2 linked regions of the Occultella kanbiaonis genome follow. The protein of the gene in region 1 interacts with the protein of each later gene in a pairwise test. Links are inferred from orthologs where the notes say so. Each region holds a gene or a part of one and is shown in the gene's direction. Other genes may lie near its edges.

Evidence for each region. The genes of interacting proteins can lie anywhere in the genome.
Region 2: the proteins of GKS42_RS10475 (region 1) and GKS42_RS18380 interact in binary tests that used the Escherichia coli proteins (3 or more experiments, as listed by UniProt). The link is inferred for Occultella kanbiaonis from one-to-one orthologs.

The regions. Positions count from the first base shown.
Region 1 is NZ_CP046175.1:2,264,989-2,269,145, forward strand. Bases 561-3,556 are described here. They hold GKS42_RS10475 (ABC-F family ATP-binding cassette domain-containing protein), read left to right. Parts: upstream 561-1,257; coding sequence 1,258-2,856; downstream 2,857-3,556. Other genes in these bases: GKS42_RS10470 (GNAT family N-acetyltransferase), read right to left, coding at 561-1,139; GKS42_RS10480 (LysR family transcriptional regulator), read right to left, coding at 2,875-3,556. Also shown: ypfJ (KPN_02809 family neutral zinc metallopeptidase), read right to left, coding at 1-132; more of GKS42_RS10470, read right to left, coding at 186-560; more of GKS42_RS10480, read right to left, coding at 3,557-3,744; GKS42_RS10485 (5-dehydro-4-deoxyglucarate dehydratase), read left to right, coding at 3,864-4,157. UniProt on the Escherichia coli protein: Genetic data indicate it may be involved in ribosome assembly or function.
Region 2 is NZ_CP046175.1:3,994,422-3,999,892, forward strand. What follows is about bases 833-5,197. They hold GKS42_RS18380 (multifunctional oxoglutarate decarboxylase/oxoglutarate dehydrogenase thiamine pyrophosphate-binding subunit/dihydrolipoyllysine-residue succinyltransferase subunit), read left to right. Parts: upstream 833-1,151; coding sequence 1,152-4,997; downstream 4,998-5,197. Other genes in these bases: GKS42_RS18385 (GDSL-type esterase/lipase family protein), read left to right, coding at 4,994-5,197. In the rest of the region: GKS42_RS18375 (HAMP domain-containing sensor histidine kinase), read left to right, coding at 1-600; more of GKS42_RS18385, read left to right, coding at 5,198-5,471. UniProt on the Escherichia coli protein: E1 component of the 2-oxoglutarate dehydrogenase (OGDH) complex which catalyzes the decarboxylation of 2-oxoglutarate, the first step in the conversion of 2-oxoglutarate to succinyl-CoA and CO(2).

The DNA.
Region 1 (4,157 bases):
GTCCACGCCGAGCAACTGGGAGAGCAGGAACAGCACGAGTACGGTGCCGCCACCCACGGCGACGCCGGTGCCGGTGCGGCGGCGTCGCCGGACCCGGGACGGGTCCAGCTTCGCGTCCTCGTTGAACGTCATGGGCAAACGCTAGCGCCGAACCGGCATGGCTACCCGTCGAGCGTCTGCGCTGGTCAGGCCGGGGTCGCGGCGATCTCCGTCTCGGCGCCGATGGTTGCCGACCCGGCGTTCAGGAGCCCGGTGACGACCGCCGCGAGCGGCTCCATGGCGTCGTCGACCTCCACCTGGACCGGGTACCGGGCCACCAGCATCGCGAGCAGGTTGTGCACCGCCCCGCGGGCCCGGGCCGGATCGAGGTCCGCGTCGTAGCCGAGCAGCACCTCGGTGGGCGCGTCCAGCGGCTCCGCGGTGTCGGTCGCGGGCGGGTCGTAACTCACCGCGAAGGACAGGATCCGGCCGCCGGCGTCCTTGGGGCGGTCCCGGAGCACGACGGCGCCGCGTGCCCCGGTGGCCGGCGCGAGGAGGTGGTCCTGCGCCCGCCCGAGCGTCATCTCCGACCGGTCCCAGGATGCGTGCACCGCGTCGTAGAACGCGGCGACCACCTTCGTCAGTTCGACGGAGCCGGTGGCGAGATCCTCCAGGGTCGGGCCGGTCGGTCCGAACGGCGGGACCGCCAACGAGTCCGGGGAGACCACCACGAGCCGGGAGCGCTGGATCGGGACGAGCCCGATCGACGCGGCGAACGGTGCCGCGGCGAAGTCCTCGGAGTCCTCGTCCTGGGTCACCGGGTAGCGGGTCCGCAGGCCGCTCGTGCCCGACGGCGGGATCTCGTCCGTCAGGGCGCCCACCAGGGCGGTGCCCACGCCCTGCCGACGGCTGGCGGGCCGCACCTCCGCGTACAGCCAGAGCCGGTCCGGGTGCAGACTGCTCTCCGAGACCGCCGCGGCCCCGACGACCACGCCGTCGGCCTCGGCGACGACGGTGCGCCGCCACGGCCGCTGCGTGGCCGGACCGAGCAGCGCCCGGCTGAGCGCGGCCTGCGGCGACCCGGCCGGTCCGAGCGCGTCGGCGACCGTCACGTCGTCGCCGTCGCGCCAGTCGCGCAGCGAGAGTGTCGGTTCGCTCACATCTACCTCCTCGGATCGGCCGCCGGTGGCGGCAGAAGCCGCCCGCCGGACCCTGCCACGGTACTGGGTCCGAGGTCTGCCGGTAATCTGCTGGTCGCCGATCGGTAGACTGGTGCCAGTGATCATCGCGCAGGACGTCGAACTCCGGATCGGGGTTCGCCAGCTACTCAGCGGGGCAACCTTCCGCATCGACTCCGGTGACCGGATCGGCCTCGTGGGCCGCAACGGCGCCGGGAAGACCACGTTGACGAAGACCCTGGCCGGGGAGGGGCAACCCACCGGAGGCACGATCACCCGGACCGGCGAGGTGGGCTACCTGCCGCAGGACCCACGGACCGGTGACCTGGACATGCTGGCCCGGGACCGAGTGCTCTCCGCGCGCAACCTGGACGAGGTGGTGCGCCGGATCCGCAAGGCCGAGGTGGACATGGCCAGCGAGGACGACGCCGTCCGCGAGAAGGCGATGAACCGCTACACCCGGCTGGACGAGGAGTTCACTGCGCAGGGCGGTTGGGCCGCGGAGAGCGAGGCAGCGAGGATCACCTCGAACCTCGGCCTGCAGACCGGGGTGCTCGCGCAACCACTGGGCACGCTCTCGGGTGGTCAGCGCCGCCGGGTGGAACTGGCACGGATCCTGTTCTCCGACTCCGAGACGCTGCTCCTGGACGAGCCCACGAACCACCTGGACGCGGACTCCATCGCCTGGTTGCGGGAGTTCCTCGCGTCCTACTCCGGCGGGTTCATCGTGATCAGCCACGCCACCGACCTGCTCCGCGCCACCGTGAACAAGGTGTTCCACCTGGACGCCAACCGGAGCGAGCTGGACGTCTACAACCTCGGCTGGGACGCGTACCTCGAACAGCGGGAGACCGACGAACGGCGCCGCAAGCGCGAGCGCGCGAACGCCGAGAAGAAGGCCTCCACCCTGATGGTGCAGGCGGACAAGATGCGCGCCAAGGCCACCAAGGCAGTCGCCGCCCAGAACATGGCCCGCCGGGCCGAACGGATGCTCTCGGGCCTGGACGAGGTCCGCACCAAGGACCGGGTGGCGAAGCTGCGCTTCCCCGACCCCGCCCCGTGCGGGCGCACCCCGTTGCGCGCCGCGGGCTTGTCCAAGACCTACGGGTCGCAAGAGGTCTTCACCGACGTGGACCTGGCGATCGACCGCGGCAGCAAGGTGGTGGTGCTGGGCCTGAACGGTGCCGGGAAGACCACCCTGCTGCGGATCCTGGCCGGGGTGGAGGCCTCCGACACCGGGGAGGTGCAGCCCGGGCACGGGCTGAAGGTCGGTTACTACGCGCAGGAGCACGAGACCCTCGATACCGAGCGCACCGTGGTGGAGAACCTGCGCTCGGCGGCCCCGGACCTGAACGACACCCAGGTCCGCAGCGTGCTCGGGTCGTTCCTGTTCTCCGGCGACGACGCGGACAAGCCCGCTCGGGTGCTCTCCGGCGGGGAGAAGACCCGCCTCGCGCTCGCGGTGCTGGTGGTGTCCTCGGCGAACGTGCTGCTGCTGGACGAGCCCACGAACAACCTCGACCCGGCCAGCCGCGAGGAGATCCTCGGCGCGCTGCGCTCGTTCACCGGTGCCGTGGTGCTGGTGACGCACGACGAGGGCGCCGTGGTGGCTCTCGAGCCGGAGCGGGTGCTCCTGCTGCCCGACGGCGACGAGGACCACTGGAACGACGGTTACGTCGAGCTGGTCTCGCTGGCCTGAGCGGGTCGGGGCAGGCGCTCAGATGAACGTCAGCGCCCGCGCCAGCGCGGGATTGTCGTTGTCGGAGCGCCAGACGCAGTGCACCTGCACCGCGTGGTCGGGCATGTCCGAGACCTCGAGGTAGGTCACCGACGGCAGCTGCAGGGTGGCCACGGACGACGGCACCAGCGCTACCCCGAGTCCCGCACCGACGAGCGCCAGCACGCTGTTCACCTGCGCGACGTGCTGGACGTAGCGCGGGGTGAGGTTCGCCTCCCGGAAAACCCCCGCCACCGTCTCGTAGAGGTAGCGAGCCTGGGCCGGGGCGTAGGTGACCACCGGGTGCGCGGCCACGTCCGAGAGCGTCGGGCGCAGACCCGTGAACGGATGACCCGTCGGAACCGCCAGGACCATGGACTCGCTGGCGACCGGGCGCGCGGTGAGGGGCTCGGTCCGGGCGGGGCCGCGGGCCAGCCCGACATCGATCTCGCCGGCGAGCAGCGCCTCTACCTGCTCACCCGTGACCATCTCGGTGAGGATCAGGTCGACGTCCGGCAGCTGCTCGGCGAGCGTGCTCGCCCAGGGGCCGAGCACGGTCATCGCAGAGACGGCCGTGAAGGCGATCCGCACCGTGCCGGTTGTCCCGTCCGCGGCGCTCCGGGCGCGCAGTCGCGCCGTCTCCGCCCGGGCCAGGAGCCGGCGCGACTCCTCCAGGAAGACCCGGCCGGCCGGGGTCGGGCGCGCGCCCCGGTGGTGGCGCACGAGGAGCTCGACGCCGACGTCCCGCTCGAGCTTGCGCACCTGCCGGCTCAGTGGGGGCTGCGTCATCCGCAGGCGGTCGGCCGCGCCCGCGAAGCTGCCCTCCTCGGCGACGGCGACGAAACCCACGAGCTGATCGAGCGTGTACATCTCCGTCCTCCCCACCCAGGTATGCCCTTTGTGTATCGCACGATACTTCATTGGACTTGGACGGGTATGGCTCGGGCGGCGTAGGTTCGACCCGACGACCTACCTCTCGGAGCGCAGACATGAACACCTCACGTTTCTCCCCGCCGGAGCTACGGACCCGACTCGGATCAGGACTGCTCTCCTTCCCGGTCACACACACGGCACCGGACCTGGGCTTCGACGAGGCCGGCTACCGCGAGCACGTCGCCTGGCAGGCCGGCTTCGGCCCGGCCGGCCTGTTCGCGGCCGGTGGCACGGGGGAGATCTTCGCGCTGACTCCGGACGAGGTGCCCCGGGTGGTGCGGGCCGCCGTCGCGTCGGTACCGGAGGAGGTGCCCATCGTCGCGCCGGCGGCGTACGGCACGGCGCAGGCG
Region 2 (5,471 bases), 1.7 Mb from region 1 along the record:
ATCGAGCGGCTCTCCCGGCTGATCACCTACCTGCTGGACCTGTCCCGGCTGGAGGCCGGTGCGGCCAGCCTGGCGCTCACCGAGTTCGAGGTGCAGGAGTTCCTCGACGACGTCGCCACCCAGGCGCGGCACGCGGCCGCCGGTTTCGGGCGGGACCTGCGCTGGGAGGTGTCGACGCTGCCCCCGGACCTGCACCTGACGGCCGACGAGGAGCGCCTGCGACAGGTCATCTCCAACCTGCTCGGGAACGCGTCCCGGCACTCTCCCCGCGGTGGCACCGTCTCCCTGCGCGGCCGGTACTCGGCCACGACCGACGAGGTCGTGATCGAGGTGCTCGACGAGGGTCAGGGGATCCCGGTCTCGGACCGGGAGAAGGTCTTCGAGCGGTTCGAGCGTGGCAACGCGCCGGCCCAGCGCGGCGGGCTGTCCACCGGCGGCACCGGGCTCGGGCTCGCCATCGCCCGCTGGGCGGTGAGCCTGCACGGCGGCATGATCGCGGTGGCGGATCCGCCGGGCGGCACCGGCGCCATGCTGCGGGTGACACTGCCGGCCCGTGGGCCGGCCGAGGGCCGCGCCCACCCCACCGCGCCGGGCACCTGAGCGCGGGTCGCCGAGCCACGGTGACGGTACCGACCCGCACGTCGGGGTCGGGGAACACAGGCCCCCGGCCAGGGAACGCCGCTCCACTGACTCGAGACGTCGATCCACCCACCCCCGACCCGCATCTCGCGTCAGCGGAACAAGCGCACCGGCCAGGGCCTGCCGCTCCACCGACGCGAAACGTCGATCCACCCACCCCAGACCCGCACCTCGCGTCAGCGGAACACGCGCCCCGCTCCACTGACTCGAAACGTCGATCCGCCCACGCCCGACCCGCACCTCGCGTCAGCGGAACGGGGCCTGCGTGGTCGCGGACCTGCTGCTGGCTCACCAGGTGCCAGGCAGCCGCCCACAGGCAGTCCACAGCAACCGCGGCGGCGGAGGAGACGAAACGTTGACCAGCGTTTGAATGACCACAGTCGGCTCGGGTCCGCCGCATCACATTTTGGCGTGGCAGGCGTGCTCCGGTGAGGTTTCCGTGTTGTTCGTCACCTAGGCTTGAGGGAACGAACCCGCACCCCAGCTACCTTTCGGAAGAGGGCGATCCTCGAGTGTCCCAGCAGGCACCCCACGACCCTGTCTCGGTTCCCACGAACTTCGGCGGCAACGAATGGCTCATCGACGAGCTGTACGCCCAGTATCGGGAGGACAAGTCGCAAGTCGACCCCACCTGGTGGGAGTTCTTCGAGAACTATCGCCCTGCCGACCTCGCCGCCAACGGCACCGCAGGTAGCAACGGAGCCCCCACCGCCAAGCCGGCCCCGGCCCCGGCCGCCGACACGAAGGCGCCCGCACCGGCCCCGGCACCCGAGGCGAAGGCGACGAACCCGCCCGCCGCAGCGACGCCGTCGGCCCCCGCGCACAGCGCCGCGCAGGCGAGCGCCGCGACGCCGCCGGCCGAGGAGGTCCGCGCCGACATCCCACCGGCCGCGCCCGAGGTCACCGCGGAGGCACCGACCGCCCCCTACACGAAGTCCCTCACCGGCGGCGGTCCCCGCAGCGCCGGCGGCGACGACGAGGTCGAGAAGTTGCGTGGCGCGTCCGCCCGGACCGTCACGAACATGGTCACCAGCCTCGAGGTGCCGACCGCGACCAGCGTGCGGTCGATCCCGGCGAAGCTGCTCGTGGACAACCGGATCGTCCTGAACAACCACCTCCAGCGCAGCCGCGGTGGCAAGGTCTCCTTCACCCACCTGATCGGCTTCGCCGTGGTGGAGGCCCTCGGGGACATGCCCGAGATGAACGCCGGCTACCGCGACCTGGACGGCAAGCCCGGCATCGTGCGCCCGGCCCACGTCAACTTCGGGCTGGCCATCGACCTGGCCAAGCCGGACGGCACCCGGCAGCTGCTGGTGCCCTCCATCAAGGAAGCCGAGACGATGGACTTCGCCCACTTCTGGGCGGCCTACGAGGACATGGTCAAGAAGGCCCGCGGCGGCAAGCTCGAGGTCTCGGATTTTGCGGGCACCACGATCTCGCTGACGAACCCCGGCACCATCGGCACGGTCCACTCGGTGCCGCGCCTGATGGCCGGGCAGGGCACGATCATCGGCGTCGGCGCCATGAACTACCCGGCCGAGTTCCAGGGGGCCTCCACGGAGACCCTCGCGAAGCTCGGTGTGTCGAAGATCCTGACGCTGACGTCCACGTACGACCACAGGATCATCCAGGGCGCCCAGTCCGGTGACTTCCTCCGGATCGTGCACTCCAAGCTGATCGGCGAGGACGGCTTCTACGACCGGGTGTTCGCGTCCCTGCGGGTGCCGTACGAGCCGGTCCGCTGGACCCAGGACACCAACGCCGACGCCGAGGACGACTTCGGCAAGCCGGCCCGGATCGCGGAGCTGATCCACTCCTACCGCTCCCGCGGGCACTTCATGGCCGACACCGACCCGCTGGCCTACCGCCAGCGCCGGCATGCCGACCTGGACGTGCAGAACCACGGCCTGACCCTCTGGGACCTGGACCGCACCTTCCCGACCGGCGGGTTCGGCGGCAAGCCCAAGATGCTCCTGCGCGACATCCTCGGGCTGCTGCGCAACTCCTACTGCCGCACCATCGGCTCGGAGTACATGCACCTGCACGACTCCGCCCAGCGCAAGTGGCTGCAGCAGCGCCTCGAGTCCGGCTGGGCCAAGCCCGAGCCGATCGCCCAGCAGCAGATCCTGCGCAAGCTGAACGCCGCCGAGGCGTTCGAGACGTTCCTGCAGACCAAGTACGTCGGTCAGAAGCGGTTCAGCCTCGAGGGTGGCGAGTCGCTCATCCCGATGCTGGACAAGATCCTGGAGCGCTCGGCCGAGGAGGGCCTCGACGAGGTCGGCATCGGCATGCCGCACCGCGGCCGTCTGAACGTGCTGGCGAACATCGCGGGCAAGTCCTACGCGCAGATCTTCGCCGAGTTCGAGGGCAACCAGGACCCGCGCACCGTGCAGGGCAGCGGCGACGTGAAGTACCACCTCGGCACGGAGGGCAAGTACATCTCCGTGAGCGGGGAGTCCACGAAGGTCTACCTCGCCGCGAACCCGTCCCACCTCGAGGCCGTCGACGGCGTGCTCGAGGGGATCGTCCGCGCCAAGCAGGACCGGATCGACCTCGGTGGGGCCGGGTTCTCCGTGCTGCCGATCCTGATCCACGGGGACGCCGCGTTCGCCGGGCAGGGCGTGGTCACCGAGACCCTGAACATGTCCCAGCTGCGCGGCTACCGCACCGGCGGCACCGTGCACATCCTGATCAACAACCAGGTGGGCTTCACGACCGGCGCGTCCTCGTCCCGGTCCACGCTGTACGCCACGGACGTGGCGAAGGGCCTGCAGATCCCGGTGTTCCACGTGAACGGCGACGACCCGGAGGCCGTCGCCCACGTGGCCGAGTTGGCGTTCGACTACCGCCAGGAGTTCCACAAGGACGTCATCATCGACATGGTGTGCTACCGCCGCCGCGGTCACAACGAGGGCGACGACCCCTCGATGACGCAGCCGGTGATGTACTCCCTGATCGAGAAGAAGCGCAGCGTCCGCAAGCTGTACACCGAGGCGCTCGTCGGCCGTGGCGACATGACCGAGGACGAGGCCGAGGAAGCCCTCTCGCACTACAAGGGCGAACTCGAACGGGTCTTCACCGAGGCACGCACCGGCGCCAGCACCAGCACCGACGACGTCCAGGTCGCTGGCCTCGAGCGCCCGGAGTCCCAGCTCGAGGACGCCGGGGTCATGGTCGGCTGGGAGACCGCCGCACCCACGCAGATGCTGACGCGGATCGGCGAGGCGCACGTGCGCCCACCGGAGGGCTTCACCGTCCACCCCAAGCTCCTCCAGCTGCTCCAGAAGCGGCACCAGATGTCCACCGATGGCGACATCGACTGGGCCTTCGGGGAGATCCTCGCGTTCGGCTCCCTCCTGCTCGAGGGCACCCCGGTACGACTGACCGGGCAGGACTCGCGCCGCGGCACGTTCGTGCAGCGGCACGCGGTGCTGCACGACCGGGTCAACGGCGCCGAGTGGACCCCGCTGATGTACCTCGCCGCGGACCAGGGCAAGTTCTGGGTGTACGACTCCTCGCTCAGCGAGTATGCGGCCCTCGGCTTCGAGTACGGCTACTCGGTCGAGCGTCCGGACGCCCTGGTGCTCTGGGAGGCGCAGTTCGGCGACTTCGTCAACGGCGCCCAGACGATCATCGACGAGTTCATCTCCTCCGCCCAGCAGAAGTGGGACCAGAGCTCCTCCGTGGTGCTGCTGCTGCCGCACGGCTACGAGGGCCAGGGACCGGACCACTCCTCCGCCCGCAAGGAGCGGTTCCTGCAGCTCGCGGCCGAGGACAACATGATCGTCGCGGAGCCGTCCACCCCGGCGAACCACTTCCACCTGCTGCGGCGTCAGGCGTACCAGCGCCCGCGTCGCCCGCTGATCGTGTTCACCCCGAAGCAGCTGCTGCGGCTGCGGGCGGCCACGTCCTCGGTGGAGGACTTCACCACCGGGACGTTCCAGACGGTCATCGGCGACTCCGCCGTGGACCCGGCGACCGTCGACCGCGTGCTCATGTGCAGCGGGCGGGTCTACTACGACCTGCTCGCCGAGCGCACCAAGCGTGAGGACACCAGGACCGCGATCGTCCGCCTCGAGCAGCTCTACCCGCTCGACGACGAGGCCATTCGCGCCGAGCTCAGCCGGTACCCGAACGCCGAGTTCGTCTGGGTCCAGGACGAGCCGAAGAACCAGGGCGCGTGGAGCTACCTGGTTCTGAACCTCGTGTACGCCCTGCCCGAGATGTCGGAGGCGGCGCGGCTGAAGGGCCGGCTGCGCGTGGTGTCCCGCCCGAACATGGCGGCCCCGTCCGCAGGTACCGGCAAGAAGCACCAGGCGGAGCAGGCCACCTTGCTGAGCGAGGCATTCCAACGGTGAGCGCCGCGTCCCCAGACGCGGCGGGCACGCGCATCTGTGTGGTCGGCGACGAACTCGTCGCCGGGTTGGGTGACGCCCGCGGGATGGGCTGGGTCGGCCGGGTCGCGGCCCGCACGCAGTCGGAGACGCCGTTGGCGTTCTTCACCCTGGCCGTGCCCGGCGAGACCAGCACCTCCCTGTCCGGGCGCTGGGAGACCGAGTGCAACCGCCGCTTCGGGGCCGGGGAGAACCGCCTCGTGGTCGCCCCCGGGTCCGCGGACCTGCAGCACGGGGTGTCCCTGGCCCGTAGCCGGCTGAACCTGGCCAACGTGCTCGACGACGCCACCAACCGGCAGATCCCCACGTTCGTAGTGGGCCCGCCGCCGCGCGCCGACGTGTCCGAGTCCGCGCTCGGGGATCTCTCCGGGGCGTTCGCCGACGTCTGCCAGCGGCGCCGGGTGACCTACGTGGAGACCTTCGAACCGCTGCGTACCC